DNA from 2 places in the Brevundimonas sp. SS2672 genome. Region 1 is predicted to be linked to the other one. Evidence: riboswitches for the same ligand, from Rfam matches in the RefSeq annotation. Region 1 holds a riboswitch; the other holds the start of a gene.

Region 1 (5,732 bases):
CGATGGGTCGTCCACATGCCAATGGCGAGAAATAGAACCGCAAAGGCCGTCAGGGGGGCGATCTGCGCCAGGAACAGACGACTGATCAGGCTGTGATGCTTGAGAGATCTGGCCATCAGAGATCGAGGCGATACCCGCGACCGCGGATATTGACCACGGCGGGTCCGTCGGGCTGCAATTTGCGGCGCAGACGTCCGATATGCACTTCCAGGGCATTGGGCGAAGGCGCCTCATCCTGGGGAAAGACCTCCGCCGCAAGCATGTCCCTGTCCACGACCTGGCCGACGCGGGAAGCCAATACCCGCAACGCCGCCCATTCGCGGGGACGCAAGGCCAGGTCGCGGTCGCCGACCATGACGCGTCCGGCTTCCCAGTCACAGGTCATGGCGCCGATCATGACGGTCTCTGCGGTTCGTCCCTGGCGACGGCGTGCGATGGCCCGCAGCCGCGCCGCCAATTCGACGGGGGCGAAGGGTTTCACCAGATAATCGTCAGCCCCCAAATCCAATCCCGCCACCCTCTCGGTCAGCCCGTCGCGCGCCGTCAACATCAGCACGGGCGTGGTCGAGCCCCGGCGTCGGAGCGCGCTCAAGACCTCGAAGCCGTCGATATCGGGCAGGCCGATGTCCAGAACGGCCGCGTCGAAACCCCCGTTCGCCTCCAGGGTCAGGGCTTCAGCGCCATACTCGGTACAGCAGGCGGTGAAGCCGGCGGCTTCCAGACTGGCCTTGAGAGAATGCCTGAGCGCCTTGTCATCTTCGACGACCAGTATTTTCATGGCGACCGGCTGGGTGGGAGTGAGTGACTTTGCGGAACCTAAAGCGGCGCGCCGCAAAGTGGAACTGGCCGGCGAGCTTGATACGACTTCTCGTCGTGCTGGCGGTCGCGGCGACCGCGACCTGCGTTCGCGAACCGAACGGGCCTGCCACAAATCCGCTGACCCGCTGGAGGGCGCAGCGCGAAGGGGGCCTGGTCGTCTATACGAACACCAGCATGATGCAGCCGGTCATCGACGCTTTTCAGGACCGCTGGCCGATGATCAAGGTGCAGGTCGTGGATCGCAACTCGTCGCTGATCGCTGAGGAGGTGAAGGCGACGGCGGATGCGGGGCGACCGGGGGTCGATCTCGTCTGGTCCTCGGCGATGGATCAGCAGATCAAGCTGGTCAATGACGGCTACGCCCAGACCTATCGCTCACCGCATCGTCGCAGTCTTCCCGACGGCGCCATATGGCGGAGTCAGGGCTTTGGCTTGACCGCCGACCCGATCGTTTTCGTCTACAACCGTCGACTGTTGCCAGCGGACGCGGCGCCACGCAGTCACGCGGAGCTTCTGCGTCTTCTGAGTACGAGGCCCGAGGTGTTCGCCGAGCGGACCACCTTATATGACGTCGAGCGCAGCGCTGTCGGCATGATGTTGTTGTCTGCGGATATCCAGGCCTATCCAGACGCTTGGCGGTTGATGGAGGCCTTGGGCCGTACGGCGCCTCGCCTTGATACATCGGGGCATAGAATGCTGGGCCAGATCGCCGACGGCCGGAAGGTGTTCGCTTATAACGTCAACCGCTCCTTCGCGGTCGGCTTTGCTGCGGATCATGACGAAGTGGCGGTGATCGTGCCGTCGGACTATCGACTGTCCGTGTCGCGCGTCGCTTTTATTCCGCGCAACGCCAGCCATCCGGCGGCGGCGCGGCTGTTTCTGGACTTCCTTCTCTCGCGTGAAGGCCAGGAACTCATCAGCCGGACCGGCGCGGGCCCCATTCGTGTGGATATGGCGGATGTCGCCGCTTCTCCCGGGCTGAGGTCCATCCGTGTCGGTCCTGGTCTTCTGGCCAACCTCGATCAGTTACGACGTCGGCGCTTGATCGCCCAGTGGCGGACAGCGATGGTCGGAGCGGAACAGGCGCCAGACGATCCCTTCGCGCCATGATGGGCGATCGCGCAATCCTGTGGATAACTCTCGCGCGCGGTTACTGACATCTTCCTGTCACCTTTCTGACACCGCGCCGCTAGGCGGCCCGCGCCTCGCCGCACGATTAGGTCGAGCAAGGATAATAATAGCGTATATTTGCGTAGTATATATAAAGTAAGCAATAAATTTGCCAAAAATGTCGATTTGACAGGCTTTGTGAGGCGGTTTCCTACTGGTTTTGCAGCGCGGGAGAGATCGAACTCCGACGCCGAAGGCGCAACCGCCCCGGAAACGCTCAGGCAAAAGGACCGTGCTGCGCGGGAAACGCTGGAGAGAAGGCGGCCTTCGGGTGCGCCTCGCCGAAGGAGCAAGGGGCGACCCGAAACTCTCAGGCCCGATGACAGCGGGGGCGGTCAAAAGGCGCGTCAGTCGCCGCTGGTCTCTTGTCCTTGGGAGGGGACGCCGTCGCCATGAGGAACTTCGACTTGTCCAAATTCAATACTCGTTTGACCGGATGCAGCAGCGTCCTGGCGCTTCTCGCGTGCGCCGGCGGAGCCATGGCCCAGGATGTCCCTGTGGACGAAGGGCCCTCGTCGGTCGACGAGATCGTTGTCATCGCTTCGCGGATCGATCGCGCCGGGTTCGAGGCGCCGACGCCGACCGTGCGTCTGACGGCCGAAGATCTGTCGGTCGGCGCACGTCCGAACATTGCAGCGGCCCTTAACGACATGCCGCAGTTTCGCGCGACTTCGTCGCCGCAGACCACCGGCACCAACACGGGCGCAGGCAACGCGCCGGTCGATCTGCGCGGCCTGGGCATCAGTCGCACCCTGGTGCTGATCGACGGCCGCCGTGTGTCGAGCGAGAATGACCTGAATAGCATTCCGTCGATTCTGGTGCGCAGCGCGGATGTGGTCACTGGCGGCGCTTCGGCGGCTTGGGGCTCGGGCGCCGTCGCGGGCGTGGTCAACATCGGTATCGATCGTCGGTTCACCGGCGCCAAGATCGGCGCGGAATACGGCATCTCCTCCTTCGACGACGCGGAGCAGAAGCGTTTTGAGGCGGCCTGGGGGACGGATTTCCTGGAGGGCCGGGGCCATTTTATCATCGGCGCAGAATACCTCGACAATGAAGGCGTGGTGCCGAAGACTTCACGCCCGCGCATCGGTCGCTGGGGGCAGGTGTCGACCAATGACGGCACCGGTCGTTTCGTCACCGTGCCGGACGTCGGCTTCGCCAACGCCGCCTATGGGGGGCTGATCATGTCGGGCGTGCTGTCGGGCAAGGCCTTCAATCCTGATGGTTCGTTGCGCGACTTCGATTTCGGCCAGCAGGTCGGGACGTCGACCGTGGGCGGCGAAGGGCCGTCCAACGACGATCTCAGCCCTCTGGTCACGCCCCAGCAGCGCTTCGTCGCCATGGCCAGCGCCACCTATGACGTGACGGACACCCTGCGTTTCACCGCCGATATTCGTCACGCCAAGATGTGGAACGACTACATCTGGTTCGGCGACCATAACCGCGGCGATCTGCAGATCAGCATCGACAACGCCTTTCTGCCGACGGCGGTGCGTGACGCCATGACGGCGGCGGGTGAGACCAGCTTCACGATGGGCCGCTTCAACGCCGAGACCTATCCGCGGATCGACTTCGAACGCGTCACGACGCAAGCCACCCTGGCGCTGGACGGTGAATTGGGCGGCGGCGCCTGGCGCTGGGGCGCCTACTACAGCCATGGAGAGTTCGAGAACAACATCGACACTCCCGGCTTCCTGCTGAGGACGGAATACGCCCAGGCGGTGGACTCGGTGCTGGATCCGGCGACGGGGCAGGCGATCTGCCGCGTCTCCCTGACCAACGCCAACTCGGGCTGCGTGCCGATAAACCTGTTCGGTCTGGGCGCGCCCAGCCAGGCGGCCATGGACTATGTGACCGGCACGCCGCAACAGCGTTCGACCACCAAGCTGGATGTCGGGGGGATCAGTCTGCGCGGCGAGCCCTTTACCCTGCCGGCCGGTGATGTCTCGGTCGCCTTTGGCGTCGAGGCGCGCAAGGAGTCGATCGACCAGACCGTCGGCGAACTGGACGCGGCCAAGGCTTTCCGGACCTTCAGCTTCTCGGCCATGTCGGGCGAGTTCTCGGTCAAGGAAGCCTTCGCCGAAGTTCTGGTCCCGGTCGTTCGTGACCTGCCCGTTCTGAACAATCTGGAGTTCAACGCCGCGGCGCGCATTTCCGATTACGACACGACCGGCTCGATCTGGTCCTGGAAGGTGGGGGCGACCAATGAGTTCTTCCCCGGTTTCCGAGGCCGCATCACCCAGTCCCGAGACATCCGTTCGGCCAATCTGTCGGAGCTCTACACCCAGACGACGACCGGCTATAACAACATCAACGATCCGGCCAAGAACCAGACCGTCTATGTGCTGAACAACGGCGGCGGCAATCCGGATCTGACGCCAGAGACGGCCGACACCCTGACGATCGGCGTCACCTATGCGCCGCCGTCGATCCCCGGCCTGAACATGTCGCTCGACTACTACAACATCAAGATCGACGATGTGATCACCACCATCGCGCCGCAGGACCTGGTGAACCGCTGCTTCAACGGCAACACCGCCCTGTGCAGCAAGATCGAACGCAACGCCCAGGGCGACCTGGTCCGCACCATGTCCACCTATGTGAACCTGGCCGAGTACCAGACCGACGGCGTGGACGCCGAGATCTCCTACGCGGCGCCGCTGGACCGCTTCTTCCCTGAAGCGCCGGGTCGGGTGACGGCGCGTCTGGTCGGAACCTGGGTGAACAGCCTGACCACCAACGACGGCGTCAGCGAGATCCAGTACGTCAAGTCTCAGGGTTACTCCTTCGGCCTGGGCGTGCCGGAATGGCGTCTGAACGGCTCGCTGGGCTGGAAGGGGGATGTGTTCGGGGCGAACCTGCGCGCCCGCTACATCTCGGCCGGCGACTACAACAGCACGATCAAGATCGTGAACAACCACATCGGCAGCTATACCTACTTTGACCTGGGCGCGACGGCGGACCTGACCCGCTTCGGGGCGCAGGGGGTGGAGCTCTACGCCAACGCCACCAACCTGTTCGATCGCCAGCCGCCGGTGGGGTCGCTGTTCTCTCCCTACTACGACGTCATTGGCCGTTACGTCACGATCGGCGCGCGGGCTCGCTTCTAGGTCTGAGCCTTCGTGTCCTTGTCGCCGGCTCCCCAACCCTGACCAGGGAGCCGGCGACTCCTTCCCTTGCCGAGAGGGCCTGATTTCATGATTTCCCGACTTCCCCTGGTGTTGGCCGCCGCCGTGGCCGCCAGCGCCTTCGCCGCACCTGTGCTCGCCGAAGCGCCCAAGCCGGCCGCCATTGTCGCGGACGGGCTGCCGCCGGTGCCGGACGCCCTGGTTGCGGCGACTCAGCCCTATCTGGAGGCGCGCCGTGCGGCCTTCCTAGGATGGAGCGCTGTAGATCGCTCCATGCTGGTCAAGACGCGCTTCGGCGCCAGCGACCAGCTGCACCGTGTCGCCGCGCCCGGCGCGGCCCGCACCCAGATCAGCTTTGAGGCCGAACCGGTGATGTTCGGCGCGCCGTCGCCCGCCGATGGGACGCTGTTGGTCCAGAAGGACAACGGCGGCGACGAATTCTATCAGCTTTACACTCTCCATGACGGGCGGCTGAGCCTGCTGACCGACGGCCGCAGCCGTAACTGGTTCGGCGCCTGGAGCCCGGACGGCCACAAGGTCGGCTACGCTTCGTCCCGCCGCAACGGCGCGGACATGGATCTCTATGTCGTCGAACCGGGCGTCGCCGGATCGGAT
Region 2 (5,732 bases), 1.6 Mb from region 1:
TCTTCGCCGCCGCGCGCGACCTGGGCCTGAAGCTGTGCGCCCACGCCGGCGAGGAAGGTCCGCCCGAATACGTGCGCGAGGCCCTGGACCTGCTGCACATCGACCGCATGGACCACGGCAACCGCTCGATGGAGGACGAGGCCCTGATCGCCCGTCTGGCCGCCGAGCAGATGACGCTGACCGTCTGCCCCCTGTCGAACCTGAAGCTGCGCGTGGTCAGGGATCTGAAGGACCACTCGGTCCCCGAGATGCTGCGTCGGGGTCTGCACGTCACCCTGAACTCGGACGATCCGTCCTATTTCGGCGGCTATGTGAACGCGAACTATATCGAACTGGCCAAGGCGGTCGGCCTCACACGCGAACAGGTCGTGCAACTGGCGAAGAACAGCTTTGAGGGCAGTTTCCTCAGCGACGCCGACAAGGCCGCACGGATCGCCGAGGTCGAGGCCTACGCGGCGGCGAACTGAGCTGGCTCCACTCTACCGCTCATCCCGGCGGACGCCGGGATCCAGTGAGAGCAACGCGCTCCACGGCACAGGATGCCCGTCGGCATCGGCGATGCCTGTCACCAAAGAACTGGATCCCGGAGTCCGCCGGGATGAGCGGAATGGGAAGCGGGGCGGCTAGAAAAGACGATCGGCCTCGATCTCCGCCACGCCCAGCGTCGCAAACCCGGCCTTGGCCGCCGCCGCCGTGTCCGGGGCGATGGCGCGACAGGCGTCTTCGATGACCACGGCCTCAAAGCCCTCGCGCACCGCGTCCTCGGCGGTGAAGCGCACGCAGTAGTCATAGGCCAGGCCGCACAGGAAGACGCGCTTCACCCCCAGATCGCGCAGCAGGCCCGCCAGACCCGTCGCCGTCCTGTGGTCGTTCTCATAGAAGCCGGAATAGGAATCGACCGCCGGGTTGTAGCCCTTGCGGACCATGGCCAGCGCCTTGGTCACGGCAGGCGCCGCGTCGGGGTGGAAATCCGCCCCCGGCGTGCCCTGCACGCAGTGATCCGGCCACAGCATCTGAGGCCCGTAGGCGACCTCAATCTGCGTGAAGGGCGCCGCGCCCGCGTGGTTGGAGGCGAAGCTGATCTGGTCCGGCGTGTGCCAGTCCTGGGTGGCGATGACGGCGGCGAACCGCTCGGCCAGCCGATTGATCAGGGGCATGATCGCCGCCCCGCCCTGAACCGCCAGGGCGCCGCCCTCGCAGAAATCGTTCTGGGCGTCGATGACAAGGAGCGCATCTGTGGCGGCGATCTGCATGGCGTCAGGCCGCCGCGATCTGGTCGACTTCGTTGGCCGAGCCGAGCACGACCGGCACCCGCTGGTGCAGCTCGGTCGGGGTCACGTCCATGATGGCCTGTTTGCCGTCGGTGGTGGACTTGCCGCCCGCCTGTTCGACCAGGAAGGACATGGGGTTGCCCTCATACATCAGGCGCAGCTTGCCCGGCTTGTTCGGCTCGCGCTTGTCCCACGGATAGAGGAAGACGCCGCCGCGCATCAGGATGCGGTGCACGTCGGCCACCATGGCGGCGACCCAGCGCATGTTGAAGTTCTTGCCGCGCGGCCCCTCGGCGCCCTTCAGGCAGCCGTCGACATAGCGCTGGACGCTCTCGGCCCAGTGGCGCTGGTTCGACATGTTGATGGCGAATTCCTTCGTATCGGCCGGAATGCGCACGTCCTCATGCGTCATCAGCCAGCGGCCGTCCGGCGCCAGGGTGAAGCCCGCCACGCCCTTGCCCGTCGTCAGCACCAGCATGGCCTGACCGGCGTAGACGGCGTAGAGCGCCGCGACCTGATGGCGGCCCGATTGCAGGAAGTCGGCCTCGCTCGGCTGGGCCGACGGCGCCTTCAGCACCGAGACGATGGTGCCGACCGGGGCATTGATGTCGATGTTGGACGAGCCGTCCAGCGGATCGAACAGCACCAGATATTCGCCCGCCGCGTTCGCCGAGGGCTGCATCGTGTCCTTTTCCTCGGACGCCACCCCCGCCACGGCCGGGCAGGCCAACAGGGCGTCAGTCAGGATGTCGTCGGCGATGACGTCGAGCTTCTTCTGCTCTTCGTCCTGCACATTGACGGCGCCCGACGCGCCCAGGGCGCCGACCAGGGCGCCGCCCGCCACCACCTGGCGGATCTCGACACAGGCGGCGGCCGCCGTCGTCAGCGTCTCGACCAGACCCTGCGGCAGGTCGAGGGAGGCGAGGTGGGCGGCGAGATCGGTGCGGGCGGTCATGACGTCCTTCAAATCCTGTGGGCGAAGCGCGGTTCCGCCCCTCATGGCCCTTAGGATCGACGGCGGCAAGTCCGGCGCCGCTTGACTCTGCGCCGGAGTCGGGGCCTTAGGTCGAACGCTCTCGCGGGAGAGATCGGGTCCGTTCGCGGCGCCCGGAGCCGAAGGCGCAACCGCCCCGGAAACGCTCAGGCAAAAGGACCGCGAAAGCGCACGGACGCTGGAAAGTCGCCGAAGGACGGAGGGTCCCGACGCGCGCCGACGGAGCAAGGCCGAACCTTTTCGGGAACGGTCGGAATCTCTCAGGCTTCAGGACAGCGGGGGCGCAACGACGGCGAAGCTATCGCCGCAACCTGCGACCCGGAGGCGACGCCATGAGCGATCAGGCCCTTAAGACTACCCCCCTCAACGCCGCGCATCGCGCGCTTGGCGCCCGCATGGTCGGCTTCGGCGGCTATGACATGCCGGTCCAGTATGAAGGCGTGCTGGCCGAGCACCGCTGGACCCGCGAGCACGCCGGCCTGTTCGATGTCTCCCACATGGGCCAGGCGCGCATCACCGGCGCCGACGCCATCGCGCAGTTCGAGCGCTTCGTCCCCGGCGACTATGCGATCGTGAAGCCCGGCAAGCAGAAATACACCCTGCTGCTGAACGAACAGGGCGGCGTCATGGACGATCTGATGGCGGGCAAGCCGTTCGAGGACGGCCTCTACATCGTCGTCAACGCGGGCAATAAGGACGCCGACTTCGCCTTCCTGAACGCCCATCTGTCGGGCGACGCCAAGCTGGAGGTGCTGGACCGCGCCCTGCTGGCCATTCAGGGGCCTGAAGCGGCCGCCGTCATGGCCGCCCATTCGGCGGAACTGGCCGACATGGGCTTCATGGACTGCCGCGCCATCCGCCTGTTCGACGAGGACTGCATCGTCTCGCGCTCGGGCTACACCGGTGAGGACGGCTATGAGATTTCAGTTCCGGCCGCCGCCGCAGAGCGCGTGTGGGGCCTGCTGCTGTCGGACGCGCGGGTGAAGCCGGTCGGCCTGGGCGCGCGCGACTCCTTGCGTCTGGAAGCCGGTCTGCCGCTGCACGGCCACGATGTCGACGCAACGATCACCCCGGTCGAGGCGGGGCTGACCTTCGCCCTGTCCAAGTCGCGCAAGGAACGCGCCGACTTCGCCGGCGCCGAGACCATTCTGAAACAACTGGCCGACGGCCCGGCCCGCGTCCGCGTCGGCCTGCACGTCAAGGAAGGCGCTCCCGCCCGCGAAGGCGCCGAGATCGCCGACATGGACGGCGCCGTGATCGGCAAGGTCACCTCGGGCGGCCCCTCGCCGACGCTGGGACACAACATCGCCATGGGCTATGTGCCGCCGGCCTTCGCCGAGTTGGGCGCGGAACTGAAGGTTCTGGTGCGCGGCCGCCCCGCCGCCGCCGAAGTCGTCGCCACGCCTTTCGTGGCGACCCGCTACTACCGCAAGCCGAAATAAGACCGTCACCCTCGGGCTCGCCCCGAGGGCCGGGCGGTCCGCCGCTCGACGCTGGAAGTTCTAGACCAACCGCCCGCTCCAGGGCTCGATCCTCGGGTCAAACCCGAGGATGACGACAAAAGGGAAGACCAAGATGAAGTTCACCAAGGATCACGAGTGGGTTCGCCTCGACGGCGACGTCGCCACGGTCGGCATCTCCAAGCACGCCGCTGACGCCCTGGGCGACGTGGTGTTCGTCGAGACGCCGGAAGCCGGCAAGACCGTCTCGGTCGGCGACAGCTTCGCCGTCGTGGAATCGGTCAAGGCCGCCTCGGACGTCTACGCCCCCATCGCGGGCGAAGTGATCGAGGGCAACGCCGCCCTGGCCGACGCCCCGGAAACCGTCAACGCCGATCCCGAAGGCGAAGGCTGGTTCGCCAAGATCAAGGTGTCCGACGCCTCGGTGCTGGACGGCCTGATGGACCGCGCCGCCTACGACGAATATCTGACCACCCTGTAAGGTCTCCCTCTCCGCTCATCCCCGCGGAAGCGGGGACCCAGTTCCTTGGGGTCAAGCAGCGGTGTTTGAAGCTTAAACCTGGGTCCCCGCTTCCGCGGGGATGAGCGGAATATAGAATGCGCTACCTCCCCCTGACGCCCGACGACCGTGAGGCCATGCTGGCCGCCATCGGCGCCAAATCCATCGACGACCTGTTCATCGACGTGCCGCAGGCCGCGCGCCGCGACGGCTTCGTCGACCTGCCCCGCGTGGCGGGCGAGCTGGAGGTCGAACGCGCCCTCTCGACCATGGCGAGCAAGAACGCCACGGCCGGAACCGTGCCCTTCTTCTGCGGCGCCGGGGCCTACAAGCACCACGTCCCGGCCACGGTCGATCACGTAATCCAGCGGTCGGAGTTCCTGACCAGCTACACCCCCTATCAGCCGGAAATCGCGCAAGGGACCCTGCAATATCTCTACGAGTTCCAGACCCAGGTCGCCAACCTGACCGGCATGGAAGTCGCCAACGCCTCGCTCTACGATGGGTCGACGGCGATGGCCGAGGGCGTGCTGATGGCCACCCGCGTGACCCGCCGCAACAAGGCCGTCATCTCGGGCGGGGTCCACCCGCACTACGTCAAGGCGACCGAGACCGTGGTCCACGCCGTCGGCGTCGAGACTGAAGCCCTGACCGCCGCCGTCGACGCCGAAGACGCCGTCATCGCCGCCATCGGCAAGGACACGGCCTGCGTCGTCGTCCAGACCCCGAACGTCTTCGGCACGGCCACCGACGTGACGAAGATCGCCGAGGCCGCCCACGCTGCGGGCGCCCTGCTGATCGTGGTGACGACCGAGGCCGTGTCGATGGGCCTGCTGAAGTCGCCCGGCGAGATGGGCGCCGACATCGTCGCGGCCGAGGGTCAGTCGATCGGCAACGCCCTGAACTTCGGCGGCCCCTACATCGGCCTGTTCGCCACCCGCGAGAAGCTGCTGCGCCAGACGCCCGGCCGCTACTGCGGCGAGACGGTGGACGCCGAGGGCAGGCGCGGCTTCGTCCTGACCCTGTCGACGCGCGAGCAGCACATCCGCCGCGACAAGGCGACGTCGAACATCTGCACCAACTCGGGCCTGTGCTGCCTGGCCTTCACCATCCACATGAGCCTGCTGGGCGAGACGGGCCTGCGCCAGCTGGCCCTGCTGAACCACGAGAAGGCGCTCGCCACGCGCGACGCCCTGGCCGCCATTCCGGGCGTCGAGATCCTGACCCCGCGCTTCTTCAACGAGTTCGCGGTCAAGCTGCCGAAGAACGCCGCTGAGGTGGTGCAGACGATGGCGGACAACGGCGTCCTGTGCGGCGTGCCCTACAGCCGTCTGGCGCCCGATGCGGGCCTCGACGACGTCCTGCTGGTCGCCGCCACCGAGACGACGCTGGACGCCGACATCAAGATCCTGGCGGGTGCGCTCGCCAAGGTTCTGGCCGCCTAAGGGGAGATTGGAACCATGAGCACGATGAACACTGTCGGCCGCCCGACCGCCCCGAACGCCGCC

What was found. Region 1 has a riboswitch for glycine ahead of AC52GN_RS03965 (TonB-dependent receptor domain-containing protein). Riboswitches for the same ligand answer to the same signal wherever they lie in the genome.
Region 2: it holds a riboswitch for glycine, as region 1 does, so the genes downstream of both, gcvT (glycine cleavage system aminomethyltransferase GcvT) here and AC52GN_RS03965 (TonB-dependent receptor domain-containing protein) in region 1, are expected to answer to the same signal.

The regions. Positions count from the first base shown of each region.
Region 1 is NZ_CM184201.1:803,381-809,112, forward strand. Features, by position in the region: partial or broken gene AC52GN_RS03950 (sensor histidine kinase N-terminal domain-containing protein) at 1-116, opposite strand, end outside; gene AC52GN_RS03955 (response regulator) at 116-835, opposite strand; gene AC52GN_RS03960 (ABC transporter substrate-binding protein) at 874-1,929, shown strand; glycine riboswitch at 2,148-2,232, shown strand; glycine riboswitch at 2,237-2,317, shown strand; gene AC52GN_RS03965 (TonB-dependent receptor domain-containing protein) at 2,487-5,099, shown strand; gene AC52GN_RS03970 (prolyl oligopeptidase family serine peptidase) at 5,187-5,732, shown strand, end outside.
Region 2 is NZ_CM184201.1:2,456,202-2,461,933, forward strand. Features, by position in the region: gene AC52GN_RS12440 (adenosine deaminase) at 1-467, shown strand, start outside; gene pncA (bifunctional nicotinamidase/pyrazinamidase) at 624-1,253, opposite strand; gene AC52GN_RS12450 (class 1 fructose-bisphosphatase) at 1,258-2,226, opposite strand; glycine riboswitch at 2,341-2,437, shown strand; gene gcvT (glycine cleavage system aminomethyltransferase GcvT) at 2,598-3,707, shown strand; gene gcvH (glycine cleavage system protein GcvH) at 3,841-4,206, shown strand; gene gcvPA (aminomethyl-transferring glycine dehydrogenase subunit GcvPA) at 4,323-5,669, shown strand; gene gcvPB (aminomethyl-transferring glycine dehydrogenase subunit GcvPB) at 5,685-5,732, shown strand, end outside.